3 regions of the Klebsiella sp. RIT-PI-d genome follow, and region 3 is predicted to be linked to each of the others. Evidence: predicted binding sites of a transcription regulator. Region 3 holds the regulator's gene; each other region holds the start of a gene.
The links. The regulator CRP, encoded in region 3, controls carbon source genes, mostly activating them, when cyclic AMP is high. The targets are predictions, from matches to a motif close to ATGTGANNNNNNTCACAT.
Positions count from the first base shown of each region.

Region 1: the regulator CRP is predicted to act here: its motif matches at 1,299-1,316, upstream of AC791_RS07205 (nucleoside-specific channel-forming protein Tsx).
Region 2: the regulator CRP is predicted to act here: its motif matches at 6,931-6,948, upstream of uxuA (mannonate dehydratase).

Region 1 covers NZ_LGIT01000009.1:130,429-140,970, forward strand. Annotated here, with positions in the region: gene AC791_RS07200 (M24 family metallopeptidase) at 1-382, shown strand, start outside; gene AC791_RS07205 (nucleoside-specific channel-forming protein Tsx) at 432-1,286, opposite strand; gene AC791_RS07210 (DUF3251 domain-containing protein) at 1,647-2,189, opposite strand; gene nrdR (transcriptional regulator NrdR) at 2,343-2,792, shown strand; gene ribD (bifunctional diaminohydroxyphosphoribosylaminopyrimidine deaminase/5-amino-6-(5-phosphoribosylamino)uracil reductase RibD) at 2,797-3,900, shown strand; gene ribE (6,7-dimethyl-8-ribityllumazine synthase) at 3,986-4,456, shown strand; gene nusB (transcription antitermination factor NusB) at 4,476-4,895, shown strand; gene thiL (thiamine-phosphate kinase) at 4,968-5,939, shown strand; gene AC791_RS07240 (aldo/keto reductase) at 5,981-6,955, opposite strand; gene dxs (1-deoxy-D-xylulose-5-phosphate synthase) at 7,010-8,872, opposite strand; gene ispA ((2E,6E)-farnesyl diphosphate synthase) at 8,896-9,795, opposite strand; gene xseB (exodeoxyribonuclease VII small subunit) at 9,796-10,038, opposite strand; gene thiI (tRNA uracil 4-sulfurtransferase ThiI) at 10,248-10,542, shown strand, end outside.
Region 2 covers NZ_LGIT01000009.1:1,888,653-1,899,194, reverse strand. Annotated here, with positions in the region: gene AC791_RS15240 (extracellular solute-binding protein) at 1-784, opposite strand, end outside; gene AC791_RS15235 (cyclic di-GMP phosphodiesterase) at 830-2,419, opposite strand; gene mepS (bifunctional murein DD-endopeptidase/murein LD-carboxypeptidase) at 2,597-3,163, opposite strand; gene AC791_RS15225 (phosphatase PAP2 family protein) at 3,580-4,293, opposite strand; gene AC791_RS15220 (CobW family GTP-binding protein) at 4,337-5,314, opposite strand; gene AC791_RS15215 (mannitol dehydrogenase family protein) at 5,372-6,838, opposite strand; gene uxuA (mannonate dehydratase) at 7,045-8,235, shown strand; gene yeiP (elongation factor P-like protein YeiP) at 8,334-8,906, opposite strand; gene AC791_RS15200 (YkgJ family cysteine cluster protein) at 9,055-9,309, shown strand; gene setB (sugar efflux transporter SetB) at 9,306-10,487, opposite strand.
Region 3 covers NZ_LGIT01000004.1:19,432-29,973, reverse strand. Annotated here, with positions in the region: gene argD (bifunctional acetylornithine/succinyldiaminopimelate transaminase) at 1-225, shown strand, start outside; gene AC791_RS03450 (YccS/YhfK family putative transporter) at 215-2,305, opposite strand; gene crp (cAMP-activated global transcriptional regulator CRP) at 2,354-2,986, opposite strand; gene AC791_RS03440 (OsmC family protein) at 3,287-3,691, shown strand; gene AC791_RS03435 (phosphoribulokinase) at 3,737-4,606, opposite strand; gene AC791_RS03430 (YheU family protein) at 4,632-4,850, opposite strand; gene AC791_RS03425 (hydrolase) at 4,852-5,868, opposite strand; gene AC791_RS03420 (NUDIX hydrolase) at 5,935-6,669, opposite strand; gene prs (ribose-phosphate diphosphokinase) at 6,868-7,728, shown strand; gene AC791_RS03410 (nicotinate phosphoribosyltransferase) at 7,742-9,232, shown strand; gene mdcA (malonate decarboxylase subunit alpha) at 9,503-10,542, shown strand, end outside.

The DNA.
Region 1 (10,542 bases), on a different contig from region 3:
GCTACCTAAAGAAAAATACCGCTGGCATCTCAATCCCGGTCACCTGGTTGCCGATGAAGAGTGGCTCTGCTCGCCGATTGGGCCAAATTCTGAGGCGATTTTACGCAGTGGGATGCTGCTGCAAATCGATATTATTCCGTCCCGACCTGGGTATGCCGGTGCCAGCATCGAAGATACCGTCGCACTGGCCGATTGGGAACTGCGTGAGGTGCTGGCGCGCGAGTATCCGGCGCTATGGCAGCGCGTGATCACCCGTCGCGAACATATTCAGCAGCAGTATGGCATTTGTTTGCCGGAGGATGTTTTGCCTTTTTCAAACACGGTGGGGTATTTACGTCCGTGGCTGTTGGATCATACCCGCGCGTTACGCTGCATCGGATAATAAGCCAAAAAAAGCCGATCGGTAGATCGGCTTTTGGCGAGCAAGGCGATTAGAAATTATAGCCTGCAACCAGATACCAGCCGAAGCCGTTGGATTTAATCGGCTCTGCCTGCCATACCGGGCGATCGCCATCATTCCACTGTCCGCCGTTATGGAAGTAACGGGCCACCACTGAGTAGTGCCAGTGATCGTAGTTCAGCGCCAGCACGTGGCTGGAGGCGATAGAATTACTGGTGCGGTACTGGTCGTCGCCCAAATCTGAACCCCAGTCAAAGTTGGTGAAGCCGATGTAGCTCAGGTGGCCGCCCCACACGTCGGTAATAGGCACAAAGTATTTAATTTTAAAGCGATAGCCATCCCACTCGTTTTCGTTGGATGCGCCATAGTTCTGCCACTGATATTTCGCATACACGTTCAGCGACAGACCAATTGGCAGACCGGTTTCCACGTCGGTACCCAAACCCATGTACCAGGTGCTCTGACGGCCTGCCTGATTGCGACCCATATCGTAAATATAGTTGTTCGCAAAGTACCATTCTTTGAACGGGCCAACGCTCAGATCGGTATTCGTTAGTTTATCAATAGAAAAACGCGGTTCAATTTCAGTAAACAGCGGAGAACCATGATTCCAGATCCCGCGGGAATCACCATCACCCCCAAAGAAGCGTGGCGCATCCACGTAACCGTAGAAGTCAAACCAGTCTTTTTTGGCGAACGCTTCGTATTCCAGATAGGTATCGTTACGTAATGCCGGTCCAAAGCGGGTGTGATAGCTGCCAACAACGTTGACGCTCTGATGCCACCAGTCGGAGACGAACTGCGGTTTTTCCTGTTCGGCTGCCTGAGCGGTGAAGCCAGAAGAGAGTGCCAGCACTGCGCCTGCTGCAAGAATTGTATGTTTCATAGTTATGCCACTGTTTGAAAAAAATCCCATTCGGGAATGAAAAGATGACTTCGCGTTACTGAATGTTTCAAATTTCTGTGGTGCCTATTATAAGAATCATTGCTCACAAAAATATGTGTTGTTTCACATTCTTGTCACACACGTAATCGATTGCGTTCACGTTTGCGTACATTAACGGCGCGCATTGTACTGGCAACCTGTTTCATTGCCAACATTTACAGGATTTAAATAAGTATGAGTGATGATGACTGTCGCAGGGGAGGGGCAAACGTGATGGCACTTTGCTGGCGCAGGCCAAATAACAGCAGACCCGGCGGTGATGCCGGGTGTGCCGCAACTCAAAAAGTGAATCCGGGATAACTACGGCTGTTGTGCAGGCTGAATATCATGGATGCGAATAAAACCTAACTGCTCGGGCGTAATGCCGTTAAGTTGTAATGGCAGGTCAACATCGCTGGGCGCCAGAGTGCTGGCCGGAGCTGTGATCAGCTGGTTCTGAACATTAACCTCGCGGTGATCCTGGGTTGTTCCCTGAATTTGCCCCCATTCAACGGTTCCGCTAAATGCAGGTAACGGATCGTTAGATTCACCCTGAATACGCAGCGTCAGACGGGTCCCGTTGGCGTCAGGTGTAATATTGGCAAGCGACATGCGCAGCATACCAATCTGGCTATTCAGGCGGGCTGGTGTATTCGCACCCGGCAGCAAGTACACCCCACTGGCGGAGTTTTTATTCAATGCATTTTGCTGGGTGATTTTGACCGTCTCTTGGTTCAGTTTGGTCATCTCCTGATTAAGCGTGCTGACGCTCTGATGAAGCTGACGAACCTCACTTTGTGGTGCGCAGGCGCTGAGTGAAAACAGGCTTCCCAGCACCACTACTTTTACATAACGTCTTGTCATTGCGACGATCCCTTCAAAAAGACTCACATTCTCATTATGGTAGAGGATAATAGCGCATCTGCCATCGATCCAAAGTCTCAAAAGCTCTCACTTTGTAGTCGTCTCAGTTCAGGGTAAACTATATTTCACATTACTCCCTCGTCAGGACGCGATATGCACTGCCCATTCTGTTTAGCCGTAGATACCAAAGTGATTGATTCTCGTCTGGTAGGGGAGGGGTCTTCCGTACGCCGTCGACGTCAGTGTCTGGTATGTAATGAACGTTTCACCACCTTTGAAGTGGCTGAGCTGGTGATGCCCCGGGTGGTGAAAAGTAACGATGTGCGCGAGCCGTTTAATGAGGATAAGCTGCGTAATGGTATTCTTCGGGCGCTGGAAAAACGGCCGGTCAGCGCCGATGACGTTGAAATGGCCCTGAACCATATTAAATCGCAGCTTCGGGCAACCGGTGAACGCGAAATTCCCAGTAAGATGATCGGTAATCTGGTCATGGAACAGCTCAAAAAACTCGATAAGGTCGCCTATATTCGTTTTGCCTCGGTTTATCGCAGCTTTGAAGACATTAAAGAGTTTGGCGAAGAGATCGCCCGCTTACAGGATTAACATCATGCAGGATGAAATGTATATGGCGCGAGCGCTTAAGCTGGCGCAGCGTGGTCGTTTTACAACGCATCCCAACCCTAACGTAGGGTGTGTGATTGTCAAAGACGGCAGGATCGTCGGTGAGGGCTATCATCATCGCGCCGGAGAGCCACATGCAGAAGTGCACGCGCTGCGAATGGCAGGCGAAAATGCCCGCGGGGCGACAGCGTACGTTACGCTTGAGCCGTGCAGTCATCACGGGCGCACGCCCCCATGCTGCGAAGCGCTGATTAATGCTGGTATTACGCGCGTGGTTGCCGCGATGCAGGATCCAAATCCCCAGGTTGCCGGACGCGGACTGTATCGCCTCAGGCAAGAAGGGATTGAGGTTAGTCACGGCCTGATGATGAGCGAGGCTGAAGCGTTAAATAAAGGATTTCTTAAGCGGATGCGTACCGGCTTTCCCTATGTGCAGCTTAAGCTTGGCGCATCGCTTGATGGACGAACCGCGATGGCGAATGGGGAAAGCCAGTGGATCACCTCTCCTGAAGCCCGGCGCGACGTCCAGCGCCTGCGCGCGCAAAGTCACGCCATTCTCACCACCAGCGCCACCGTGCTGGCTGACGATCCGCAGCTCACCGTGCGCTGGAATGAGCTGTCTCCTGATACACAGGCCCTCTATCCGCAGGCAGAACTGCGCCAGCCTTTACGCATTGTGGTGGACAGTGGCAATCGCGTCAGCCCGGCGCATCGGATCGTCCAGCAGGCGGGTGACACCTGGTTTGCGCGTACCCATGAGGATGCACGACAGTGGCCGCAGGGGACAAAAACCCTGAAAGTTGCTGAGCATAATGGTCATCTGGACCTGGTACTGCTGTTCATGCAGCTGGGCCGCGAGCAGATTAACAGTCTCTGGGTTGAAGCGGGAGCAACCTTTGCCGGCGCGCTGATTGCGGCCGGACTGGTCGATGAGCTGGTGGTCTATCTGGCCCCGACGCTGCTGGGGAGCGATGCCCGCGGGCTGTGTGTTCTGCCAGGCCTTGAGAAACTCTCTGCGGCACCCCACTTTAAATTCAGTGAGATACGTCATGTTGGTCCGGATATTTGTTTACATCTGACCAACATATAGCGCCTGCGGTAAAAGAGAAGCAGCGCCCGAATTATTATGATAAAATCCGCCCCCCTGCGGGGCCAAATGAACCCATAGGAAGAATATGAACATTATTGAAGCTAACGTTGCTGCCCCGGACGCTCGCGTCGCCATCACCATCGCGCGTTTTAACAATTTCATCAACGACAGTCTGCTGGAGGGCGCAATTGACGCTCTGAAGCGCATCGGTCAGATGAAAGACGAAAACATCACCGTTGTCTGGGTTCCAGGTGCCTATGAACTGCCTCTGGCAGCGGGCGCGTTGGCCAAAACCGGTAAATATGATGCGGTCGTTGCGCTGGGTACGGTGATCCGTGGTGGCACTGCCCACTTTGAATATGTTGCGGGTGGTGCAAGCAACGGTCTGGCGCATGTCGCTCAGGAGAGCGAAATCCCGGTTGCGTTTGGCGTTCTCACCACTGAAAGTATTGAACAAGCCATCGAACGCGCGGGTACCAAAGCCGGTAACAAAGGTGCAGAAGCTGCACTGACCGCGCTCGAAATGATTAATGTATTGAAAGCCATCAAGGCCTGAATTTTGTAAGGGGAATTCCGTGAAACCTGCTGCTCGTCGCCGTGCCCGTGAGTGTGCCGTCCAGGCGCTTTACTCCTGGCAGTTGTCCCAGAACGACATCGCCGATGTTGAATACCAGTTCCTGGCGGAACAAGACGTTAAAGATGTCGACGTCGTGTATTTCCGCGAACTGCTCTCCGGGGTGGCGACTAACAGCGCATATCTCGACGGCCTGATGAAGCCGTACCTGTCCCGTCTGCTCGAAGAACTGGGTCAGGTTGAGAAAGCCGTACTGCGTATTGCGCTGTTCGAGCTGTCCAAACGTGATGATGTGCCGTATAAAGTGGCCATCAACGAAGCCATCGAACTGGCAAAAACCTTTGGCGCTGAAGACAGCCATAAATTCGTAAACGGCGTGCTGGATAAAGCAGCTCCGGCAATTCGTCCCCGCAAAAAGTAATCTCCAGGCCGATAACCGGGCGGTCTCGCCCGGTTATCGGCCTTATTCTTTTTTACTGCTGAGGCATAACGTATGGCATGCGGCGAATTTTCCCTGATTGCCCGTTATTTTGACCGCGTAAGAAGTACCCGTCTGGATGTAGAAACCGGTATCGGTGACGACTGCGCGCTGCTCAATATTCCTGAAAAACAGACGCTGGCGATCAGTACCGACACCCTGGTGTGCGGCACCCATTTTCTTGCTGATATCGATCCGGCCGATCTGGCGCACAAAGCGCTGGCGGTTAACATCAGCGATCTTGCCGCAATGGGTGCCGATCCGGCGTGGTTGACGCTGGCATTGACGTTACCGGATGTCGATGAGCCGTGGCTGGCGGCGTTTAGCGACAGTCTGTTCGAGCAACTCAATTACTATGATATGCAGCTGATCGGCGGCGACACGACCCGTGGTCCGCTGTCAATGACCCTGGGTATTCACGGTTATGTGCCGCTGGGACGCGCGCTCAAGCGCTCAGGCGCGAAACCCGGCGACGGGATTTATATCACTGGCACACCTGGTGATAGTGCAGCCGGGCTGGCGATTTTGCAGGGCCGGCTTGAGGTTGATAATGAGGCTGATGCAGCGTATCTGGTCAAACGCCATTTGCGCCCGACGCCTCGCGTACTGCACGGACAGGCGCTGCGCGACCGGGCCAGCGCGGCTATTGATATCTCTGACGGCGTGATCTCCGATCTCGGGCATATTTTGAAAGCCAGCGGCTGCGGCGCGCGCCTCGATTTGGATGCGCTTCCGCTCTCTGAGCCAATGCTGCGCCACGCAACGCCCGATCAGGCGCTGAATTGGGCGCTGGCGGGCGGAGAGGATTATGAATTGTGCTTTACCGTACCGGAACGTAACCGCGGCGCGCTGGACGTGGCGTTAAAGCATCTCGGCACGGCGTTTACCTGTGTCGGGCAAATTATGCCTGAAAGTGAGGGATTACAGTTTTTACGTGAAGGTAGCCCGGTCACGTTTGAGGGGAAAGGGTTCGATCATTTCGCCTGAGGTATACATGGCCCGGCCGATAAACCGGGCGGGCCATACTATTATTTAAAACCCACCACCGGGTGGGGCTGATACGGTGTTTCCAGTTCAGCAATGTGTTCAGGGGTGAGGGTCAGATCGACTGCCTGTAACAGCTCATTAAGCTGCTCCTGCCGCGAGCTGCCGATAATCGGTGCGGCCACGCCAGGCTTACTCAGTAACCATGCCAGCGCAACCTGTGCCCGGGTGGCACCTGTCTCTTCTGCCACGCCAGCCAGTCGTTCAGCGATCTGCGCATCGTTATCTTCCGTGGTGCTGTAAAGCGTGCTGCCAAACTCATCAGAGACGGAACGCGCGGTGGTTTCTCCCCACGGGCGGGTCAGACGACCACGGGCCAGCGGACTCCACGGGATCACCGCCACGCCTTCCTGATAGCACAACGGCAGCATTTCACGCTCTTCTTCACGATAGATAAGATTATAGTGATCCTGCATGGTCACAAACGGTGCCCAGCCGTGCTGTTTTTGCAGCGCCAGCGCCCCGGCAAATTGTTCTGCATGCATAGAAGAGGCGCCGATATAGCGTGCTTTACCTGCTTTCACCACCTCATTCAGCGCTTCCAGCGTCTCTTCAGGCGGCGTGTTGTAATCCCAGCGGTGAATTTGCAGTAAGTCCACGTAGTCCATGTTCAGGCGACGCAGACTGTCATCAATAGAACGCAGGATCTGATCGCGGGATAGCCCTTCGGCGAGGGAGTCGACCTGGTGATACACTTTGGTGGCGACAACCACGTCTTCACGACGGGCAAAGTCGCGCAGGGCACGTCCAACGATCTCTTCACTGCTTCCGTCTGAATAACTATTCGCGGTATCGAAAAAATTGATGCCGCCTTCCAGCGCGCGTTGAATAATCGGACGGCTACTTTCTTCCGGCAAGGTCCAGGCATGTTTGCCGCGATCCGGTTCGCCGAAGGTCATGCAGCCAAGGCAAAGGCGGGAAACCCTGAGGTCTGTTTTTCCTAACATGTTGTATTGCATGGTTCCACTCCTGCTATAAGGGTATGGTTAAGCATAGCAGGAGTAGAAGAGAGGTCAGGCAAGCCAGCTGAGGATTTTTGCTTTGATACCGGCTGCATCCAGACCGATATCGGCCCGGGCTTCTTCCTGGGTGCCCTGCGGAATGAAGAAATCGGGCAGGCCCAGATTAAGAACCGGCACTGCTTTACGCCGCGCCATCAGCACTTCGTTTACGCCGCTGCCGGCACCGCCCATGATGGCATTCTCTTCCAGCGTCACCAGTACATCATGCTGTTCAGCCAGTTGCAGGATCAGCGTTTCATCAAGCGGTTTCACAAAGCGCATATCAACCAGCGTGGCGTTTAGCGATTCAGCAACCTGTGCCGCATCCGGTAACAGCGTACCGAAGTTGAGAATAGCGACTTTTTCACCCTGACGCTTCATTACGCCCTTGCCGAGAGGCAGCATCTGGAGTGGTTCCTGGGCGGCGCCTGTCCCGGTGCCGCGTGGGTAGCGCACCGCACTCGGCCCGTCATTGTAGTGATAGCCGGTATACAGCATCTGGCGGCACTCGTTTTCATCGCTTGGCGTCATGATCACCATCTCCGGGAGGCAGCGTAAAAACGAGATATCAAATGCGCCCTGATGCGTCTGACCATCGGCCCCGACGATCCCGGCGCGGTCGATAGCAAACAGGACCGGCAATTTCTGGATGGCCACGTCGTGGATCACTTGATCGTAGGCGCGTTGCAGGAAAGTGGAGTAGATAGCCACAACCGGTTTATAACCGCCGATCGCCAGACCCGCAGCAAAGGTTACCGCGTGCTGTTCTGCGATTGCCACATCAAAATAACGATCCGGGAACTTACGTGAGAACTCGACCATGCCGGAACCTTCACGCATCGCCGGCGTTACCGCCATCAGTTTATCGTCGCTGGCCGCCGTTTCACACAGCCAGTCGCCGAACACTTTTGAGTAGGAGGGCAGGCCGCCGCTGCTTTTTGGCAATACGCCGCTGGTATGATCGAATTTCGGCACCGCGTGGAATGTAATCGGATCTTTTTCCGCAGGCTCATAGCCGCGGCCTTTTTTGGTCATAATGTGCAGGAATTGCGGACCTTTCAGGCCACGCATATTCTTTAGCGTGCTCACCAGACTCAGGACATCATGACCGTCAACCGGGCCAATATAGTTAAATCCCAGCTCTTCAAATAGCGTACCCGGGACTACCATACCTTTAATATGTTCTTCAGTGCGCTTGAGTAACTCTTTGATGGGCGGCACGTTGGAAAAGACCTTTTTCCCGCCTTCGCGCAGGGAAGAGTACAGCTTACCGGACAGAATTTTTGCCAGATGATTATTCAGCGCGCCGACATTCTCTGAAATCGACATTTCATTGTCGTTGAGGATCACCAGCATATCCGGGCGGATATCGCCTGCGTGGTTCATGGCTTCAAATGCCATGCCAGCCGTAATGGCCCCGTCACCAATCACGCATACCGTGCGGCGCTGCTTATTTTCTTTCTCGGCGGCCACGGCAATACCGATGCCAGCGCTGATCGAGGTTGAAGAGTGTCCGACGCTTAATACGTCATATTCACTCTCTCCACGCCACGGAAAAGGATGCAGACCCTCTTTCTGGCGGATTGTATCGATTCTGTCCCGTCGACCGGTGAGGATTTTATGCGGATAGGCCTGATGGCCGACGTCCCAGATCAGCTGGTCGAACGGCGTGTTATAGACATAATGCAGTGCCACGGTAAGTTCAACCGTGCCAAGCCCGGAGGCGAAGTGTCCGCTGGAACGGCTCACGCTGTCGAGCAAATAGCGACGTAATTCATCGCACAGCTTCGGCAGGCTCTCTTTCGGCAAAAGGCGTAACTCCTGGGTGGAGTCGACCAGCGCCAGGGTCGGGTATTTGGCTATATCAAAACTCATAGAGACTCATCGCGGTGTTTCGTTTATTTATCACGCTGGATTATATAATTCGCCAGTGCTTCCAGTGCTGAGGTGTCGAGAGACAGTGCTGCCAGTTGAGTAAGAGACTGGCGGGCATCGACGATTAGATCCCGGGCTTTATTGCGAGCTTGCTCAAGGCCCAGCAGTGCGGGATAGGTACTTTTGCCAAGCTGCTGATCGGCACCCTGGCGCTTCCCTAATGTTGCAGTATCACCCACCACATCCAGAATGTCATCCTGAACCTGGAAGGCAAGACCTATAGATTCTGCATATGTATCAAGAATGGGCAGTACGTCACGTCCCCGATCACCTGCGCTCAGTGCGCCGAGGCGAACCGCTGCACGGATCAGCGCCCCGGTCTTATGCCGATGAATACGCTCAAGCGCCGCTAAATCGACGTGCTGACCTTCAGCGTGTAGATCCAGCGCCTGACCCCCGCACATGCCGGCAACGCCGCTGGCCTGCGCCAGCTCTGCAATCATCGACAGGCGATCTTTGTCGGCGACGTCGGTCATTGGGGCGCTGCTTAAAATCGAAAAGGCCAGGGTTTGCAGCGCATCGCCTGCCAGGATGGCATTGGCCTCACCAAACTTAATATGGCAGGTCGGCTGGCCGCGACGCAGATCGTCATCATCCATCGCCGGCAGATCGTCATGGATCAGCGAATAAGCATGAATACACTCAATGGCGGCGGCAGGCGCATCCAGAGTTTGCGGACTGACACCAAACATCTCGCCGGTAGCATAGACCAGAAAAGGGCGCAGGCGTTTTCCACCTAATAGTGCGCCATACTGCATGGCGTCGACCAGCGGAGTGTTCTGAAACGGCTGCGGGGCGATAAACTGCCGCAGTGCACCGTTGGCTCTCTCAACACAAATCTGGAGTTGTTGACTGAAATCCATTTACTCGGCATCCGCTGAAAAAGGGGTGAGAGGTGCGTCTTCGCCATCGGCCAGCAGGATCTGCACGCGCTGTTCAGCCTGCTGCAATTTTTTTTGACCCTGTCGTGCCAGCTGCACGCCCTGCTCGAACTCTGATAACGCTTGTTCCAGCGGCAGGCTTCCGCTTTCCAGACGAATGACAATTTGCTCCAGTTCGCTTAACGCGCTTTCAAAACTGGTCGATGCATCGTTTTTCTTTGGCATAGTAAATGTCTGACTCTCAGTAATTTCTGCTCAGGGTTAATGGTAACGGACCCGGCATGATAAGCAAATAACGCGCAATGATAAGGGCATTTGCGCAGAATGACCGCGATGGTGGTATACTTGCGCGCCTGGATGTAGCCGCAGGTATGGGCTGCTGTACACTTTTCCACTACAAGTCGTTTGAGACTTGCCAAAGAACCATTGCCGCCATGAAGTTTATCATTAAATTGTTTCCGGAAATCACTATCAAAAGCCAATCTGTGCGTTTGCGCTTTACCAAGATTTTAACCGGCAACATTCGTAACGTTTTTAAATGCTATAGCGACGCTCTCGCTATTGTCCGTCACTGGGACCATATTGAAGTTCGCGTTAAAGACGAGAACCTCGGTCCAGTTATTCGCGACGGGCTGACCCGTATTCCGGGTATTCATCATATTCTGGAAGTAGAGGATGTTCCCTTTACCTCCCTGCACGACATCTTCGAAAAAGCGCTGGCGCTCTACC
Region 2 (10,542 bases), on a different contig from region 3:
CGAAAGCGACGTTATCGTCCAGATAATAATCATAACGAATAGTGTCGAAATTCCAGCGTCCCCGGTTAACGGGAAGCTGCGCTGCCCAATAGTCCTTTACCCGGGAGTAAGTAACATATTGCCCCATTCGCCAGGCGCTAATTTTATAGGGTCCGCCGGACAGCGGGGGCTGAGCGAGAGGTTCGTTAAGTTTATGGCTACGCCAGAACTTTTCCGGCATCACCGGAAGAGAAAACAGACTCAACATATTCTCCTTACCCGGTTGCGCAAGCTCAATGCGCACGGTAAGCGGGGCAATCGCTTTAAACGTGGTGCCTTTATAGACCAGACGAAATTGCGGTACGCCTTCGGTCATAAATTTAGTAAAGGTAAACACCACATCTTGCGCCGTTACTGGTGTGCCATCGTGAAACCTGGCGAGCGGATTGATATTCAGTTCGACCCAGGAATAGTCATCGGCATAGCGTGCGCTTTCAGCCACCAGAGGATAGTAGCTGCCCGGCTCGTCATCAGAGGTCGTAAATAAAGTATCGTACAGTGCGCCCGTGCGTTCGGCCGGGTTGCCGCGCATGGCAAAGCGGTTAAAGTTATCGAATGTCCCGATGGCTGCCAAAGTAACCGTGCCGCCTTTGGGGGCCGCGGGATTAACATAATCGAAGTGCGTAAAGTTAACGGCATACTTCGGTTCGCCAATCACGGCAAACGCATTGTTCTCTTTAATCGTTTGCGCCTGAGCGGCAAAACTGAATAGTGCAATGAGTAAGAAACAGAGGCGTACTAACATACCTGAACGGCCATCCTTAACGCGACCGGTTCCAGATGAACCGATCTATTGTCCCTGAATAGTAATTGACGCTTGAGAAGATCGGAAATATTTTGCAGGCTCTTCATGCGCATCTACCAGTTGCTTCAACGTCAACGGTCTACTGATCCAGTAACCCTGAAGATAGTTGACGCCCCGATCGCACAACCAGCTGGCCTGTTCCGGCGTCTCAACGCCTTCGGCTACGGTCGTGAGATTCATTCGTTTAGACAGCAATAATACCGCATCCAGTACCGGAGAAGTGACGGTTTCTGTGCCGATGGCGCTAATAAATCCCTTATCGATTTTCAGATAATCAAAGCGAAAACGCTCAAGGTAAATCAGGGCGCTGTGGCCTGTACCGAAGTCGTCAATGGCAATAAGGTATCCTTGTTCATGCAGCCAGTCGAAGATCTTAGAGGCCAGCGTCTGGTTAAGCATATCGCGCTCGGTCATTTCCAGGACCAGCTGAAAATGGTTTTGGGGGAGCGAGTCGACAAAGGCGCGAATATCCTGACGAAAGCCGTCGGTATGCAGATGTGCAGGTGCAATGTTAATGCCCAGCCGGGAGCCTGGCGGCAGGATGTGTTGCAATGTCTGTGCGTCGCGGGCAATAAGTTTGAATAAATGCCGGGTGAGCGGCACGATCAGATCCTGCGTCTCCGCAAAATGAATAAAAACATCAGGCGGAATATTTCCGGCTTCCGGATGTTTCCAGCGCATTAACGCCTCTACGCCCGCAATTTTCATGCTTTGGGTATCAATCACCGGCTGATAAACCACATAGAACTGATTATGTTTAATGGCGGACAGCAGCTCTTTTCCGGGATGCCGGCGCAGCGTCAGAATATAGAAGCACAGTACCGACGCCAGCAGTACGCTGACTAATGCCAGTAAAAAGGTAAATTGCAGGTTTTCTCTGGGCCAGGCGCTGGCATATAAATAAACGCTAATCGGCAGACCCGCAAGTTTGACCTGGCGTACAGGCTGCTTGTCCAGGGTCTGCGGATTAATCAGTTCACTCGAAAAAGAAGAGATAGCAAGATGGTCTAAGCCCAGCGCAATGCCTGAAAAGTCATCGTGTCTTGTAGGGTAGAGCAGCAGCGGCGTCAGGTTAGCATTTAACGATGTGAACACGCCGCGACCTTCATGCTGAGGATCACGTATCCACAGCGCTATTGCCGTTTTGCCTGGCATCATGGGCGTGCCCGCCAGTACGGTCACATCCAGCGGTTTATGAATATCAATTCCGGGCACCAGCTGATTGAGCGGCATATTCATCGGCCCGGTGGCAGAAGAGCAGACCGCCCGTCCGTCGTCGACCAGTAAGAAGGCACGGACGTTCAGTGTGAATGCGGCTCGGGTGGTTAACTCGGAGAGAATTTCCGTACAGGGATAGTTTGCCAGCGGCTGTAGCATGTCCACGGTTTCACGCAGTTCAGTAAAGCCATCATTCAGAAAGCGCTGCAGGTGAGCGGTAATGGTATCAAAACGCTTTTCCCGCTCATGATAAATCGTGGCGAAATGCGCGCAGCCCACCAATAAACCAATAATTAAGCCCGTAATAATGCTGATGATGACTGATTTACGGTGGTTAAAAAAATAGTGTGTCAGCATAGAGTTACGCTATCTGTAACGATGGATGAGAGGTGCGCGCTATTTTTTAGTAACGGCATTTGGCTAAGCATAGTTCAGCCCCCTTCAATCGCGGGTATACAGGTAAAAAAAAACACTGCCTGAGCAGTGTTTTTTTCTTGCTGTTGTCAGCCAAGGGAAAACCGACAACAGAAAACATCAGGTACGACTCAGGACACGACGCGCTTCATTATAGCGCTTCTTCCAGTAAGGCTCGTCCAGATTGGAAATCATAACGCCGCTGCTGGTAGAGGCATGAACAAACTGGTTGTTGCCGAGGTAGATCCCGACGTGACGTCCCGTAGAGCCCGCACGAAACAGAACCAGATCGCCCGTGCGCAAATGGCCGCGGGATACTGATTTACCCATTTCTTGCTGCTCATAGGTTGAGCGTGGGAGATCCATACCAAATTGTTCACGGAAAGTACGCTGTACAAAACCGGAACAATCGATGCCTTTTCTGGTGCTGCCACCGAGACGATAGCGAACGCCTTTCCAGCTTGCATACTGATCCATCAGGCGCGTTTTAACGTCAAGATTACGCACCATGGATTCAAATTCATCCTGAGAGGCTTGCAGTGAAGAGGTATCTTCAACCACAGCATGCGTCTCAGGATGCATATTCTTTGCGGTATTCGTCGAACTACATGCAGAAAGCAGAACTGCTACAGCTAGCGCGGGGATAGCCCGCCAGATATATCTCAAAATCGGCTGAGATGTGACCATGTTGTTTATTTTCCCTTGAAGTCCTTAACGAAGAAATCGTTATAAAAATGCCAACCGTGACGAGACTAATTACCTGCGCACAACGAGACAATTCTTTCTGGTCAAATTTGTGCGGAAACGCACAAATTTATCCGAACTGAGAAAAATTTATCTCTGAAAGGCAAAACGTAAACGAGAGTACCTTATCAACACCCGCATTGCGAGCGCTTTTAAGCGTTTTTTTATAAGAAAAAGTGATACAGAAAGTTAAAAAAATGATTTGGCTAAAAAATAGACAGTTTGCGATAAAGAAACCGTAATTCATTGAGTTATGTAAGCACAGACATGACGTTATGATGACCAAAGATCGCCTGAAACTGACAAAAAGGAAAAAAATGGCGCGACAATAAAAAAGATCAAGCGTTTATTAAGGTTATTCAAATGTTATTTTTTTGTTTATTTTTACCGGATAAATAACGATTCATAACGCAAATCATTTTATCACTTACCGGTGTCAACAGAACCCACGGCAGGCCAATGAGCACTGATGATAATGACCCAATCACAATATCCGTCATCCAGTGCGCGCCGATCATGACGCGTGGAATCGCAAAAATAACGAATATCACTAAGGCCCGCCTGAAGGTTTTTTGGCCAAAATAACGCCACATGAAAGCACAAAAGATAAGCAGCATCATTCCGTGATCGCCGGGGAAACTGTCTTTTGACGCATCCTTGGTCGAAATATGCAGGACATTGCTAACCCGCAGAGCATCATTAAAGAATAGCGTTGGGCTGGCGCGTTTTACCGGCATCAGCGCCTGGGCGAGCTGGTTAATAATAATGGCAGACAACAACATCACCAGACCGATAATGATAATTCGACGACGTTCGACAGGATCGCCTCTTAACCAGAACTGGAGCATTAACGTGCCCATCGCCAGCAGAGAACAGGCATCAAAGGCGCGATTATTGACGATGGCCAGAAACCAGACGTAAGCACGATGATCCGCCAGAGGTCGGTTAAAGAAATGAAAAATAGCCGCATCCAGATGCAGCCATATTCCATGATTTTCCGGCAGATACCAGCACAGAAAGAGTAAAAATCCCGCAGTGTTTAGCAGCAGGATGCGGGAAAGTTGTATTTTCATTAAAAAATGCCGCGTAAAATGTTAACGCAGCACCATAGCGGAATCAGCTTAAACGTAGCTTCAACAACGTGCTTTGTAGCGTATTCCAGTCTGCGCCTTCCGCCGTAATCAATTCAATTCGGCTATCCGGCGGCGCAACATTCTGCGTTTCAATATGCAGGTCTTGCCCCTGGCGGTTAATACGCACCAGCCCCTCGGCGATACGCAACACGCCTTTTACCCGATCAACCGGCGCCAGTCTTGCCCATTCCAGGAGTCCAATAGTGTCAAACTGGGTATCGGCGTCGAAAATCCAGCCGCATGCCTGATATCCTTGTCCACTATTAAGACTGCGTCGCCAGCGCTGATGCTCAGGTAAATTAAGTGCCGCCAGACCTTTTTTCAGGGGATGTGCATGAGTATGTCCGGCAGCAGAAGGAAGAGATGCAGTGTTCATTCGCGGCTTATCCAGCAGCGTCACGGACAATTTTCCCTGCTCGGTAAATATCAGCTCGCGCACGCCACCGTATTGCTGCCACCAGTTTTCCAGCGCCTGCTGGCTCTCTTCACTGGCCCTGTCACGCTTATTGGCGACAATAACGTCGGCTGCTGCCAGCTGATCGCGGAAGTTTTCATTGGCGACGGCTTTTTCATCCAGCAGAAGGCGCGGATCCAGCAGGCACAGTGTCGCCTGAAGTTCTATCCAGGGTTCATAAACCGGGGCGGTCAGCAAATCGAGAATTTGTTTCGGATGGCCCAGCCCGGTTGGCTCGATCAACAATCGGTCAGGTTTTCCCTGGCGCAAAAGCGTATTGAGTCCGACCTGCATGGGTAAACCGTTGACACAGCACATGCAGCCGCCGGGGATCTCTTTAAGCAATGCGCCGCTTTCTGCCAGCAGGGCACCGTCAATGCCAACTTCACCGAATTCATTGACCAGAACGGCCCATTTTTCGTTTGCCGGTTTATGGGCCAGCAAATGCAGGATTGACGTGGTTTTCCCGCTGCCGAGAAAACCGGTAATGAGATTGGTTTTGGTCACGTAAGCTCCGTACATTATAACAATTTGTCACAGCTTACGCTAAAGCACCGGAAAACGTTAATCGTTCAATGTGTCGATAATCGCCTGACGGGCGCCTTTCTCATCTAACAGGGTCCAGGCACGCTGAATCGCATTGACAAAATCAGCGTCAGCGGGCAAATCGGTGGCAAAAATCGCTTTTAAGGTCAGTAAACTCGTCACGCGCTGTTGCGGATCGCTGCCTGCCACCAGGGCGTGGATCTGGTCTGCCAGCGGATCGCGAATATCTATCTCATTTCCCGCCTCATCCACGCCGCTGACATAGCGCATCCAGCCTGCAATACCCAGCGCCAGCAGTGGCCATGCGCTTTTACGCTGTAAATGAATGCGAACACTTTCCAGCATACGTTGCGGCAATTTCTGACTGCCGTCCATCGCAATTTGCCAGGTGCGGTGCTTCAGGGCCGGGTTGGCAAAGCGTTCAATCAGGCTGTCGGCATAGGCATTAAGATCCACCCCGGTTATTGTTAGCGTAGGGGCCTGCTCGCTGGACATCAGACGACGGACAGCCTGGCGAAACGGCGCATCCTGCATACAGTCGCTGATATGCTGATGTCCCGCGAGATAGCCCAGATAAGCCAGAAAAGAGTGGCTACCGTTCAGCATCCGCAGTTTCATCTGTTCCCATGGCATGACATCATCAACCATCTGTACGCCTGCGACTTCCCATTCCGGGCGTCCTGCAACAAAATTATCTTCTATTACCCACTGAATAAACGGCTCGCAGCTAATCGCACAGGGATCGAAAACGCCCAGGTGTTCGGCGATTTCATTGAGCGACGCAGGTGTCGCCGCAGGTACAATACGGTCTACCATGGTGGCAGGAAACGTAACGTGCTGCTCAATCCAGGTTGCCAGTTCCGCATCCCGTTTATGCGCCATCCCCAGCACCGCATTTTTCACAATGTGTCCGTTATCAGGAATATTGTCGCAGGAGAGTACGGTAAATGCGGTCAAACCGCGCTCGCGACGTCGCGCCAGCGCTTCGACCAGAATACCCGGTGCCGAGTGGGGTTCATCAGGATGTTCTAAATCATGCACAATGCGCGGCTGACTTTCATCAAGACGCCCGGTGGCAGGATCAATACAGTATCCTTTTTCGGTGATCGTTAAGGACACAATCGCCACCTGCGGCTCACAAAATTTCTCAATTATCGCCGCCAGCGAATCCAGCTTCGCATTAAGACATTCATTCACGGCACCCACAATAATGGCCTGATTGCCCTGCGCCCCTTTTTCCAGCACGGTATACAGATGAGCCTGCTGGCGCAGTTGACTCATCAGTTCATCACCGCTGAACAGGCTGATTTCACTGATTCCCCAGTCGCCGCCTTTGACGTCCAGCACCCGATGCGTCAGTAAAGCCTGATGCGCACGGTGAAACGCGCCAAAACCAAAGTGCACGATACGTGAGCGCAGGCGTTGTCTGTCATATGTCGGTAACTGCACGGTATCAGGGAGCGAGGAGGAGGCAATAGTCTTCATTATAAGTACACTCTATTAACTAACGATTAACATATGTCAGTGTAAAGTTATATGACAGCAAATTAAATTGGTGTGCCTGAAATATCCGGGGAATGTGAGCTGGATCAATCAATGGTGGGGCGCAAATTGACGCCTCAGGTGAAACATGTATGGTAGTCTTCATGAACTTGTCATTAATTGGTATAACAGCTTAAGAGGGTGCAGCGATGGAACAAACGTGGCGTTGGTACGGGCCAAACGATCCGGTATCTCTGGATGATGTGCGTCAGGCTGGCGCAACGGGCGTGGTCACGGCATTACATCATATTCCTAATGGCCAGGTCTGGCCGTTAGATGAAATCAAACAGCGTCAGGCGCTGCTGGCGGAAAAAGGCTTAACCTGGTCGGTTGTCGAAAGTATCCCGGTGCATGAAGAGATCAAAACGCATTCCGGTCAGTACGAAACGTGGATTGCCAACTATCAGCAGAGCATCCGCAATTTGGCCGCCTGCGGGATTGATACCGTATGCTACAACTTCATGCCCATCCTTGACTGGACGCGCACCGATCTCGAATACACCCTGCCGGATGGCTCAAAAGCGCTGCGTTTTGACCAGATCGCGTTTGCCGCGTTTGAGTTGCATATCCTCAAGCGTAAGGGCGCAGAGGCGGACTATAGCGAGCAGGAACAACAGCAGGCGCAGGCGTACTTTAATGCCATGAGCGGCGCTGATATTGAAAAGCTGACGCGCAATATCATTGCCGGTCTGCCTGGCGCAGAAGAGGGCTACACGCTGGACCAGTTCCGCGCACGGCTGGCTGAATATGACCATATTGATAAAGCCCGGCTGCGTGAAAATATGGCCTGGTTCCTGCGTGCAATTGTTGCAGTGGCAGATGAAGTGGGCGTTCGCCTGGCGGTCCATCCTGACGATCCGCCGCGTCCCATCCTTGGCCTGCCGCGTATCGTTTCTACTATTGACGATATGCAGTGGCTGAAAGACACGGTCGACAGTATTAATAACGGTTTCACTATGTGCACCGGTTCCTATGGCGTACGCGCGGATAATGACCTGGTGCGGATGGTTGAAACGTTCGGCGATCGTATCCACTTTACGCATCTGCGCGCCACCTGTCGGGAAGAGAACCCTAAAACATTCCATGAAGGATCGCACCTTCAGGGCGACGTAGACATGGTGGCAGTGGTTAAAGCGGTACTGGCTGAAGAACTGCGGCGTAAAAAAGCCGGCGATCTGCGGCCTATCCCGTTCCGTCCGGATCATGGCCATCAGATGCTTGACGATCTGCGCAAGAAAACCAATCCGGGTTATTCAGCGATCGGGCGTTTAAAAGGCATGGCGGAAGTGCGTGGCGTTGAGCTGGCGCTGAAGCAGACGCTGTTCCCTGAACTGCTGTAAACCATAAAAAAGCGATAGCGGCCTGTGCCGTTATCGCTTTCCACTGTGCTATCGGGTGGCTGTGGCGCCTGACAAACGTACCGTCAGGCGCCAGGGATTTAGTCAGCGCGACCCATGTAGCGGCACTCTTCGATATGAATGCGGATTTTCTCACCGGTGGTCAAATATTCTGGCACCTGAACCACCAGGCCAGTCGACATTTTAGCCGGCTTGGTACGCGAGCTGGCTGATGCGCCTTTAATACCCGGTGCTGTTTCAACAATTTCCAGATCCACCGTCTGCGGCAGCTCCAGCGCCAGAAGCTGGCCATCCCAGGTCAATACCTGCATATCCGGCATTCCGCCTTCAGGAACAAACTGCAGCTCTTCTTCAATCTGATCTTTGGTGAAGGTGTAGGGGGTGTAATCTTCTTTATCCATGAAAACGTACTCGTCGCCGTCAACATAGGAGAAGTCAACAAAACGGCGGGTCAGGGTGACAGTATCGAGAATGTCGTCGCCTTTAAAACGCTCTTCAACCTTCAACCCGGTACGCACATCGGAAAAACGCATTTTGTACAGCGTTGCTGCACCGCGGGCGCTCGGTGACTGAATGTCAATATTCTTAACAATCAGCAGTTTGCCGTTATAGTTCAGCACCATACCTTTTTTGATTTCATTCGCTCTTGGCATTGCAGTAATCCTGTTTACGCAGATGTATAAAATATCGCGTCAAGGTACTCGTGACGCGGCTTTCAGGCAAGGGGATTTGCAGGGTTTTGCTATCTCTGCGCAAGAGATGCTACTGTGCTTTCTGTTGCCTGCTCAAAAGAGAGTCATTATGCCATGTCGTGCGGACTGCGGTGCCTGTTGCACAGCACCTTCTATTTCCAGTCCCATCCCCGGCATGCCTGACGGCAAGCCAGCAAACACCCCCTGTATTCAGCTTGATGAACACCTGCGCTGTAAGATTTTTACCTCGCCGCTGCGCCCGAAAGTGTGCGCCGGGCTACAGCCTTCTGCCGAGATGTGTGGTGAGACGCGCGCGCAGGCGATGACATGGCTAATTGATCTCGAAATGCAGACCGCCCCTTAAACGTCTTTAATACGCATCAGACAGGCAAAACCGACCATGCACATAAACAGGGCAATCCAGAACACCGCGTGGTAACTCCAGATTTCGGCGACGATCCCTGCCAGCGAACCGGCGATGATCCAGCCCACGCGCGTGGTGTTGCTGTATAACGTGGTGGCTGACCCGGCCTGACCCGGCATCAGATCCTGAAAATAGAGCATACCGATACCGGCCAGAATACCGATATAGATGGCGTTAAGCAGCTGCATTGCCAGCAGCAGGGCAGGCGTGTGTACCGTCAGCATACCGAGATAAAACAGCAGGCCGGCGACGATGGCGATGCGCATCAGAAAGCGTTTTCCAAAACGTTTTGCGTAATAGCCAGCAATCAGCATGGTGGGGATCTCAAGACCCGCCGCCGTTCCCATCATTACGCCAGCGAGTTTTTCCGGCAGATGCAATTCGTTAATGATAAACAGCGGCATATTGATGATGTACAGGCTATTGGTGCCCCACATCAGCGTACAAATCACGAACAGTAACAGCGTATCGCGGCGGTTGCGGCGCGGCGCTTCGATGCTGCCCGACGCCGCTGTCACGAGCTTCGGCATGGTCGGCAAAAATAAACGAACCATTACGCCGCACACCATAAATGCTACGCCAGCGCTGAGATACATTGCGGTAAAGCCAAATCCCATCGCCAGCGCATAGGCCAGCGGCGGACCAATGACCCACGCCAGCGAAACCTGCGCCCGCAGAATCGAGCTGAACATTACCGCTTCACGTCCGGTGCGGTCGGCGTGTTCACGTGCCAGAGCGAACATTTGCGGGTTAGCCGTCGAGCCAAAGCTACTTAAGAAAACGCCAATAAACAGCAAAATAAAGTAGTTCCGGTTCCAGGCAAATAACAGGCACGCCAGCACGCCCAGCACACAGCAAAAAACAATCAGGCTTTTACGATCGCCTTTGCGATCCGAACGTCCGGCCAGAAACTGGCTGACCACGATGCCAATGATTGCGCTACCGGTAAAAAAGAAGCCGACCATCGCCGGTCGGGCGTGGACTTCATTGGTCAGAAACAGACTCAGCGTCGGCGTCTGCAATGCCCCTGCGATACCCGTCAGAAAGGCGACGATCAAAAAGGACGCGGAGGTAAAATCAAACGCGCGCGGTGGAGAGGCGACAGGCATATTTTGCATCGGATCGTTCAGGCTTAATGGGAGGACGCCGGATTTTACGCTGGTGCAGTCAAAA
Region 3 (10,542 bases):
AGCGACATTCGCGGCATGGGGCTATTAATCGGCGCTGAATTACAAACCCAGCTCAAGGGCCGCGCGCGTGATTTCCTCACTGCTGCCGCTGAAGAGGGCCTGATGGTGCTTAATGCCGGACCGGACGTGCTGCGTTTCGCCCCTTCGCTAGTGGTGGAAGAGGCCGATATTGATGAAGGCATGAAACGGTTTGCACAGGCGGTCGCTAACGTCCTCAACCGTTAGCGCGGCCGAATTTTTTGTTCAGCCAGCTTCCATGATGCGGGCGCTGACGCCATGCTACCGATGAAATAGTATGCATGGTGTTCAGATGGCCGATAATGCGCTCAAGGTGGCGCTCCATGGTGCTTAACGGTCCATGGAGCGCACCGCCGTCCGGCGCTTGCAGAATATTCACATCACCCGTGCTTCCCGGACCTTCCGATTCCAGCCGCTGCTGACAGCGCTGCAGGGCAATTTCACAGGACTGCAGATACTGTACCGCCAGATCCGGCGTCAGCATATTATGCTCCCGCGCCAGCGTGGTCATCGCATTAATGTGCTCGACGATAAACTGACTGTGGGTGACCCACAGCTTCATATCTGCCAGATACTGCGAGTTAAAGCCAGGCTCCTGCATCGCCTGATTTAATGAGTTGAACAGGGTGTTATGCGCCTGGTTTACGCGCATACGCTGATACGCGAGTGTCGGGGCCTGCGGATCGTTGCTTAAAATCAGACGCAGTGCATCCTGGTCGGCTTCCAGCGCTGCCCACGCGTTCTGACGTAACAGACCACTTTGCCACTGCGGCCATAGCCAGACCATACCGCCAAAGGCGATAAGACAGCCGAGCGCGGTATCAATCATACGCGGCAGAATAAACTGCTCGCCGTTAAGGTTAATCAGCTGAAGGGTATATACGGCCGTTACGGTGAAACCGATCGTCGCCCAGCCATAATTTTTTCGCAGGATCAGATAGCTAATCAGGGTGATCAACAGCATTGCACAAAGCGTATAACCGTCAGGCACCTTCAGGTGCAGCGTTACGCCTGCAATCACCAGCCCTACCAGCGTGCCAAGCGCACGATGAAGAATACGCACCCGCGTTGCACCATAGCCGTTTTGCGTCACGAACATGATGGTCATCAGCACCCAGTAGGGTTTAGTGAGATGTAAAACGCTGCCTGCCAGGCTGGCGATACTGAGCATCACGCTAATTCGGGCGGCGGTGCGTAAGGCAGGCGACTTGAATGAGAGGTAGCTTTTGAGCGCCGACCACAGCGGTGGACGACGCTGACGATCGGCCATCAGATCGCGCGGGTAGAGTGGGCGAAGCGTACGCAGCACGCGGGCGATGCGGCTAAAATGCCAGGTGCAAAACTGGCCGACCGGATTATCCGGATTCTGGCGGGCAATTTTTTCCAGCGCCTCAAGCTGCTTGTCCATCGTAAAACGGCCAGAGTAATGATGATAAAGGATATCATCTGCCATCACGCGTAAGCGGGCGGCAATGGTCCGGGCATTCCAGCGGATCACGGCTTCAGCATGACTCTGTTCCACCAGCTTTTGCACCTCTTCCGGCTGGTGGAGGCTAACCGAAATATGCTCCTGTAAATCCAGCGCCATCTGGAACATCCAGCGCAGACGCTTGTAGTTTTCGTGTTTTTTTTCCGACAGCATATACAGCTGCTGATAGCACTGGGTAATTAAATCCACCGTTTTCTGCTGACGTACCAACAGCGGGGGCAGCGCCTTTTCCGGCGCGGTATGCTGGGTCAACAGGCTGTATTTTGCTTCACAATAGTCTGCCAGCTGGCGATAGAGCAGACTTAATGATTCCCGCAACGGCTGTTCGCGCCATAGCCAGAACCAGAACCAGTTAAAGAGTCCATACCAGAGCGTGCCCATGGCATACAGCAGCATTGGCTGCCAGACAGGCACAGAACCGGCAAGGCTCAGGGTAAAGATGGCTGCAATTAAGGATGCCGGAAGCAGGCGGGCATGAAGCGGGCCGATTTCCGCTGTCACGCCGAGTACCATTGCCAGCGCGGTCAGCACCAGCGGCAGCGGCGCACCCTGCGCCAGCAGAAGCTGAACCGCCAGACTACTGCCCGCGAACATCGCGCCGCCGATCGTCAGCCGCTTAAAAAAGCGCTTATGCGGCGTATCAAGACCGGCAATATTACAGCAGGCGGGAACGAGGGAAAAAAGCAGGCCGTACTGAAGCTGGCCGAGCAACAGGCCGATAGCCACGGGCAAACAGAGCACCAGCGTTTGCCGAAGTGCGTAGTTTATTTCCGGGTGATAAATCAGCCTGCGCCACATAGCGATAACAGCATCGGCGCATTACTGGGAATGCGCCGCGTGTCGACTCTAGCGGGTGCCGTAAACGACGATAGTTTTACCGTGCGCGGAGATCAGGCTCTGATCTTCCAGCATTTTCAGGATACGTCCCACCGTTTCGCGAGAGCAGCCTACGATCTGGCCGATCTCCTGACGGGTGATTTTGATTTGCATACCGTCCGGGTGCGTCATGGCATCTGGCTGTTTAGCCAGGTTAAGCAGCGTCTGCGCAATACGGCCGGTCACGTCGAGGAAGGCGAGGTTGCCCACTTTTTCGGATGTCACCTGTAAACGACGCGCCATTTGTGAAGAAAGGCGCATCAGGATGTCCGGATTTACCTGGATCAGCTGACGGAATTTTTTGTAGGAGATTTCCGCAACTTCACAGGCGGTTTTTGCACGTACCCAGGCACTACGTTCCTGACCTTCTTCGAAAAGGCCCAGTTCACCGATAAAATCGCCCTGGTTGAGATAAGAAAGGATCATTTCTTTCCCTTCTTCATCCTTAATGAGCACTGCCACCGAGCCTTTGACGATGTAATACAGCGTCTCTGCTTTTTCACCCTGGTGAATTAGCGTGCTCTTTGATGGGTACTTATGAATGTGGCAATGAGACAAGAACCATTCGAGAGTCGGGTCTGTTTGTGGTTTGCCAAGCACCATGCGCGATTATCCTCTGTTATAAGCTATCTCCGGCGGCGAAAGGGTACTGCCTCCGGGTTGCAATCGTGTTTGTCCCTCAGCGAGGAAGTTGACTGTCGGTATGTTCCGCAGCCAAATCTAATTCCTTTGCATACATGCGTCAAAGTCAATGTATCACTGCGGTATCTGATCTGTTTTAACATAGCTTTTGCCGCCTGTCTCCTGGTGTCTCGCTTCAGCATGACGCAGGTCGTCTTCCGTTGCGAGAATTGTTATGTGCGCGTAATCTGTGGAGAAAATTTCAACGCTGGAGTGGATGTTATGCAAGCACGCGTCAAGTGGGTCGAGGGGTTAACGTTTTTAGGTGAGTCGGCTTCCGGGCATCAGGTGTTAATGGATGGTAACTCTGGTGATAAAGCGCCCAGCCCGATGGAAATGGTGCTGATGGCCGCAGGTGGATGTAGCGCGATCGATGTGGTGTCTATCCTGCAAAAAGGGCGTCAGGACGTCACAAATTGCGAGGTTAAACTGACCTCTGAGCGCCGGGAAGAAGCGCCGCGTCTGTTCACGCATATCAATTTGCATTTTATCGTCACGGGTAACGATCTGAAAGATGCGGCCGTCTCGCGCGCCGTCGATCTCTCTGCCGAGAAATATTGTTCTGTAGCGCTTATGCTGGGTAAAGCCGTCAATATCACCCATTCATACGAAGTGATTGCCGCATAATAATCTTGCCCGATAAGCCTTTGCTGTCGGGCACTTGCGCACCTTTTACTCAATTGTCTTACCTTCCATCAGACGCTGAACCAGCGGCAGCATGATCAGCTCCATTGCCAGGCCCATTTTCCCGCCCGGCACCACTAATGTATTAATGTGAGAAATAAACGAACCCTGAAGCATGGCCAGCAACCAGGGATAGTCGATCCCTTCCAGATTACGAAAGTGAATAACCACGAAACTTTCGTCCAGCGAGGGAATGCTTTTTGCCGCAAATGGGTTGGAGGTGTCGACGGTGGGTACGCGCTGGAAGTTAATATGGGTCCGGGAAAATTGGGGGGTAATAAAATTAATATAGTCATCCATTGAGCGAACCACGGAGTCCATGACGGCTTCGCGTGAATGGCCGCGCTCGCCGGTGTCGCGAATTAATTTTTGTATCCACTCCAGGTTCACAATCGGCACTACGCCAACCAGTAAATCGACATGACGCGCGACGTCATGCTGGGGGGTGACAACGCCGCCGTGCAAACCTTCGTAAAATAATACGTCGGTCGGCTCCGGCAGCGGTTGCCAGGGGGTAAACGTTCCTGGCACCTGATCCCACGGTACGGCTTCATCGTACGTATGCAAATATTTGCGCGCCTGACCGGTTCCCGACTGTCCATATTCAATAAATGTCTGCTCCAGCAGATTGAAGTCATTCGCCTCCGGGCCAAAATAGCTGATATGCCGTCCGGCATCCCGGGCTTTGCGAATGGCCATGTCCATTTCCGGGCGAGTATAGCGATGAAAGCTATCGCCTTCGACTTCCGCTGCATGCAGATTAAGCTGGGCAAAAATCTTGCGAAACGCGAGACTGGTCGTCGTGGTCCCCGCGCCGCTGGACCCTGTTACCGCAATCACTGGATGTTTGGCAGACATAGCAACTCCCTGAAGAATCAGTAAATTAGCCGCGGAACTGCGTGCGAGGCATGATATTGACCGTCTCATGCAGTTCTGACCACACCAGTACGGCTTCGCCTGTCTGGAGCTGGTGTTTAACGTCGGCGACTTTTTGCTCAAGTGAACGCTCATGTTCACCATAATCAGTACCTTCACGCAAGACAAAGCTTTCGATCAGGCTATAGAGAGTATCTGGGTCGAGATCCTGCCAGGGAATAATCACCTTAAGCTCCGAGGTATGTAGTTAGCCAGTCGGGTATGCGTTTTTCCAGCCACATTTCCGGATGTCGCAGCGTACCGCCCACGAATCCGACATGACCACCGTGTTCGGTGAGCTGATACTCGACCTGCGGCGGTAGCGTGCCTGGCTCAGGAATAACGTGATGATCCATAAACGGATCATCTTTAGCATGAATGATAAGCGTCGGTTTAGCTATCTGACTGAGCAACGGCATCGCGCTGCACTTACGATAATAGTCGATAGCGTCGGTAAAGCCGTGAATGCGCGCCGTAATTAAATCGTCAAACTCGCGCAAACGTCGTACCTGCTTTAATTGTGCCAGCTCGATTGGCAGAGTGCCGGGAAAGGCTTTCAGCTTGCGCGTTGCATTGCCCTTCAGCAGATTAAGCAAATAGCGCTGATACACCCGGGAGAAGCCTTTTTCCATATGATAACTACAGGCTTCCAGTACAAAAGGAGCAGAGACGATAGCGGCGGCATTCAGCGGTGCGTTATCGCCTTCTTTGGCCAGCAGGCAGGCGAGCATATTCCCCCCCAGCGAGTAGCCAACCGCCGCAGTGGGCGCATTGCCAAATTCGCGCTTCAGCCAGTGTAAAAACCAGGTACCGTCTTCAGTTTCACCTGAGTGATAAATGCGGTTAAGCCGATTCGGCTCGCCGCTACAGCCGCGAAAATGCATGACCACCCCAAGCCAGCCACGGGCTTTTGCAGCATGGATCAGACCATGTGCGTAAGGACTGTGCAGGCTGCCTTCAAGCCCGTGAAAAACCACCAGCCTGGGTTTATGCCTGGCCTGATGGGGATCTTCGCTCCACGCCAGATCGATAAAATCACCATCCGGCAGATCCAGGCGCTGCCAGACCGGCGTAAATTGAACCCGACGGCGCAGCAGGCGCGGCAGCATGGTTTGCAGATGGGGATTCCGCGCCCCGGGCATGGGGCGAAAAAAATGCGAATCGTGGTGCCCGACAGGCGATTGTTCAGATGAAATGTGAGCCATGACTGAGGATAAATTAAGAAAGTTGCGCCGTAATATAACCTGTAATCATGATTACAGTTTATTCATTTAAGGGGCGATTCCTTGCTCGGCCAGCAGATTACGCGAAAAAAGATGAATATCCACGCCGGGCTTGCGTCGCCATAGCCGGGCTTTACGCGCGCCGGTCGCGATGCTCTCGCCGGTTTCTTCCAGCATTCCCGATGCTTCAATACGCCGGATCAGACTTTTGCGCTGGATCGGTTGCCCAAGAATAATTTCTGTTGCCTCCTGGAGTTGCGCATGAGTAAAGACCTCAGGCAAGCAGTAAACCGGCAGCAACGAATATTTGGTTTTTTGACGCAGGCGATGCAGGGCAATCTGCACAATGTTGGCATGATCAAACGCCAGTGCATAATCAGTAAGCCGCTGCACCGGAAGCCATTTAGCTTCGCTGACGCTGTCGATATGCGGTGCGCAGTCCACCCACGATATCAGTGCAAACCAGCCGATCGTCAGACTCCAGCCGCGCGGATCGCGATCCGGGCCGGAAAACGTTTGCAGCTCCTCCAGCCAGGAAGGCGATACGCCGGTCTTTTCGGTAAGTTTGCGCAGCGCGGTATCGCGGGTAGAGCCATCGTGCTTCAGGTCAATGAAGCCGCCCGGCAGTCCCCAGCGTCCCTGATGTGGCTGACTGGCACGCTCTACCAGCAATACGCAAAGTTCGCCCTGATGTAGCGTAAACAGTACGCTATCCACAGTCACCAGCGGCGATGGAAAACGGCTGGCATCGTAGTTTTTCAGATATTCCGCTTCTGTCGTCATTAACTGTCGCCACTCTCAGTTACAGGGGACTCTAGTTTACCAGTCCGGCTGTGCACAAAAAACACGCTTTTTTTATTTTCAATATCAGCCAGTTATCGCTATTTTATGATTTTGGTTAAAAAATAGCTTGTACTATTTGTGTCTTAGAGACATTATTAAATTGTCTTAGGGACAATAACTGGCTGAGAGGGCAAAGAAATGGCAATGAGATTGCAGTTATTTATCGATAATCAGGACGTTGCTTTAACCACCGGCGTTTTTCCTGATGGCGCGGTCTGGCTGAAAGTCACGGGTGAATTGCCTGCCAGCGCCCATTTAATGCGTATTCGCGCCGCAGCCCTGTGCGACATGAATGATTTTATGTTGCTGGCTCAGTTAGTTGATGCTGTACGCCATACTACCGATGTTCTGGTTAGCCATCTTGAACTTCCCTGGCTGCCGTGGGCGCGTCAGGATCGCCATATGGTGGCCGGCGACAGCTTCGCATTGAAAGTTTTTGCCCGGCAACTCAATCTGCTCGGGTTCGATAAAGTCAAAGTGCTTGACCCGCACAGCGACGCGGCAGCGGCAGCCATCGACAATTTTATTACTGTCCCGCAAGACGCGTGCCTGCTGCACAGTCGGACGCTGGCACGTCAATTTCAGCAGCAGGCCCTGATGCTGGTCGCTCCCGATGCCGGTGCGCTGAAGAAAATTGATGCGGTGGCCAGAGCGGCAGGGACCGCCGACTATGCGGTATTAACCAAAAAACGCGATGTCGCGAGCGGCAATCTGACGGGTTTTGCACTGGTCTCCGGGGACGTAAAAGGACGGGATCTGCTGATTGTCGATGATTTATGCGATGCCGGCGGGACATTTATCGGCTCTGCCAGCGTTTTGCGCGAAGCAGGAGCACGCAGCGTTAGCCTGTACGTTACGCACGGTATCTTTTCTAAGGGGGTAGAAAATTTGCTTTCAAACGGCATAGATGCGCTTTATACCACGACCTCTTTGGCATCGCCTGCGCTGGCCCATCCGAATCTTGAACTGATTGATATTAACGATATCTACGCGGCTTAATGGAGAAAACATGATGAAAATGAACCCTATTCTGGCTATCGACGGCTATAAAGTGTCGCACCGTGTTCAGTATCCGCAGGGCACCACTAAAGTCTATTCCAACTTTACACCGCGTAGCGATCGTTTCTTTCAGTCTCCGCTTGCCGACGGCAAACTGGTGTTCTTCGGCTTACAGGGCTTTATGCAATGGTTTTTGGTCGATCTGTTTAATGACGCGTTTTTCGCCCGCCCGGAAGACGACGTGGTGAATGAATACAAGCAGATTATGGATAGCTATCTGGGACGCGATGCCGTTGCCGTCGACCATATCCGCACGCTGCACCGGACAGGCTACCTTCCGTTACACATCAAAGCGCTGGATGAAGGCAGCAAAGTGCCTATGAAAGTGCCGGTATTGACGATTACCAATACTCGCGAGGATGCGTTCTGGCTGGTTAACTACCTGGAGACAGTACTCTCTGCCGAGCTGTGGAAAGCCTCTACCAATGCCACCATCGCCCACCACTATCGTAAAATTTGTGCGACGTGGGCGGATAAGACCTGTAGCGATCTTTCGCATCTGGATTTTCAGTGCCACGATTTCTCTTTTCGCGGCATGGCAGGCTTACAGGACACCATGCAGGCAGGCGGTGGTCATCTGCTCAGTTTTAAAGGCACCGACAGTATTCCTTCTATTCTGTATGCGCGTGATTACTATACCGATGGCGAAGAATATTTTATCGGCGCCAGTATTCCGGCCACCGAACACAGCGTGATGTGTATGGGCCAGCATGAAGGCGAAATTGAAACGTTCCGTCGTTTAATTGTCGATCTTTACCCGCAGGGATTTGTGTCGATTGTTTCAGACACCTGGGATTACTGGCGCGTATTGACTGAATATACCCGGGAATTGAAAGCGTCGATTATGAACCGTGAAGGGCGTGTGGTATTTCGTCCGGACAGTGGCGATCCGGTCGACATTTTGTGCGGGACCGGAGCGGACGATGATACGCGCGCGGATCGTAGCCCGGAAGAGAAAGGATCCGTTGAAGTGCTGTGGGAGATTTTTGGCGGTACGGTAAATGACAAAGGATATAAAGTTCTCGATCCGCATGTCGGTTTAATTTATGGCGATTCAATTACTCTTGAGCGAGCCAATACGATCCTGCGTCGTCTGGAAGCGAAAGGCTTTGCCAGCTCGAATGTGGTATTTGGCATTGGTTCATTTACCTATCAGTACAACACCCGCGATACCTTCGGTTTTGCGATGAAAGCCACGTGGGGCCAGGTTAATGGCGAAGGGCGCACGATCTTCAAAGAGCCTAAAACTGATAACGGTATGAAACGCTCCGCCCGCGGTCTGCTCCGCGTTGAGCGCGATGCCCAGGGCGAACTGGTGCTTCACGATGAACAGACCTGGGCGCAGGAGCAGGAAGGCGAGCTTAAAACCCGTTTCCTGGATGGTAAACTTCTCAACCGCGAGCATTTCGAGCAAATCCGCCAGCGTCTTGCCGCGCAAGATTAACCCCCTGTCTGATATGCCGGGTGGCGGTTGCGCCTTGCCCGGCTGTTTAATCAGCAAGTTCATATTATTGTCATCTGCAATGACAATAATATGTTCCAGTAAATTCTTCTAAAGCGATCAAATTGATCCCCGTCAAACATCACTCACTATAATCATTACTCTCAGGCTAATGATTCTGTCCTCTGCTTAATTGATGCATTTCTCACCAACGTTCACACTCTCTACAGTGTTAAGCCAATCAAACTGATTAGCTGAATCAGGAGGTTAATAATGTTATCTGGACAAACGCCAGCACGAGTCTGGAACACGCGCCGCACCGAGAAACAGCGGCGTCTGGCTTCCGTACCGGTGCAGGGCAAGGTACTGCCGACCGCAGACCTGGCCGCCATGCTTGAAAAACTGATCGCACCGGGCGATCGCGTCGTACTCGAAGGTAACAACCAGAAGCAGGCTGATTTCTTATCCCGCATGCTGGCTGAGGTAAACCCTGACGTTGTGCACGATCTGCATATGATCATGCCGAGCGTTGGACGCAGTGAACACCTGGACATTTTTGAAAAAGGGATCGCCCGTAAGCTGGACTTCTCTTTCTCGGGTACGCAAAGCCTGCGTATTTCGCAGCTGCTGGAAGATGGCCAGCTGGAAATCGGTGCCATCCATACTTATATCGAATTGTATTCCCGCCTGTATGTTGACCTTTCGCCAAATGTTGCGCTGATTGCCGGTTTTAAAGCCGACCGCAAAGGTAACCTTTACACCGGAGCCAGTACCGAAGATACCCCGGCGCTGGTTGAAGCCGCCGCGTTCCATGACGGTATTGTTATTGCTCAGGTTAATGAACTGGTGGATGACGAATGCGATCTGCCGCGCGTCGATATTCCTGGCTCATGGATCGACTACGTCGTCGTTGCTGACAAGCCGTTCTTTATCGAGCCGCTGTTTACCCGCGATCCGCGCCTGATTAAACAAGAACATATTCTGATGGCGATGATGGCGATTAAAGGCATCTACGCGGAGCATCAGGTGCAGTCGCTGAACCACGGTATCGGTTTTAATACCGCTGCCATTGAGCTGCTGCTGCCGACCTACGGCGAACAGCTCGGTTTGAAAGGCAAAATCTGTAAACACTGGACGCTGAACCCGCATCCGACGCTGATCCCGGCAATTGAAAGCGGCTGGGTGGAAAGCGTGCACTGCTTCGGCGGCGAGCTGGGGATGGAAGAGTACATTCGCGCTCGTCCTGATGTGTTCTTTACCGGGGCTGATGGCTCCATGCGTTCTAACCGTGCGTTCTGCCAGCTGGCAGGCCA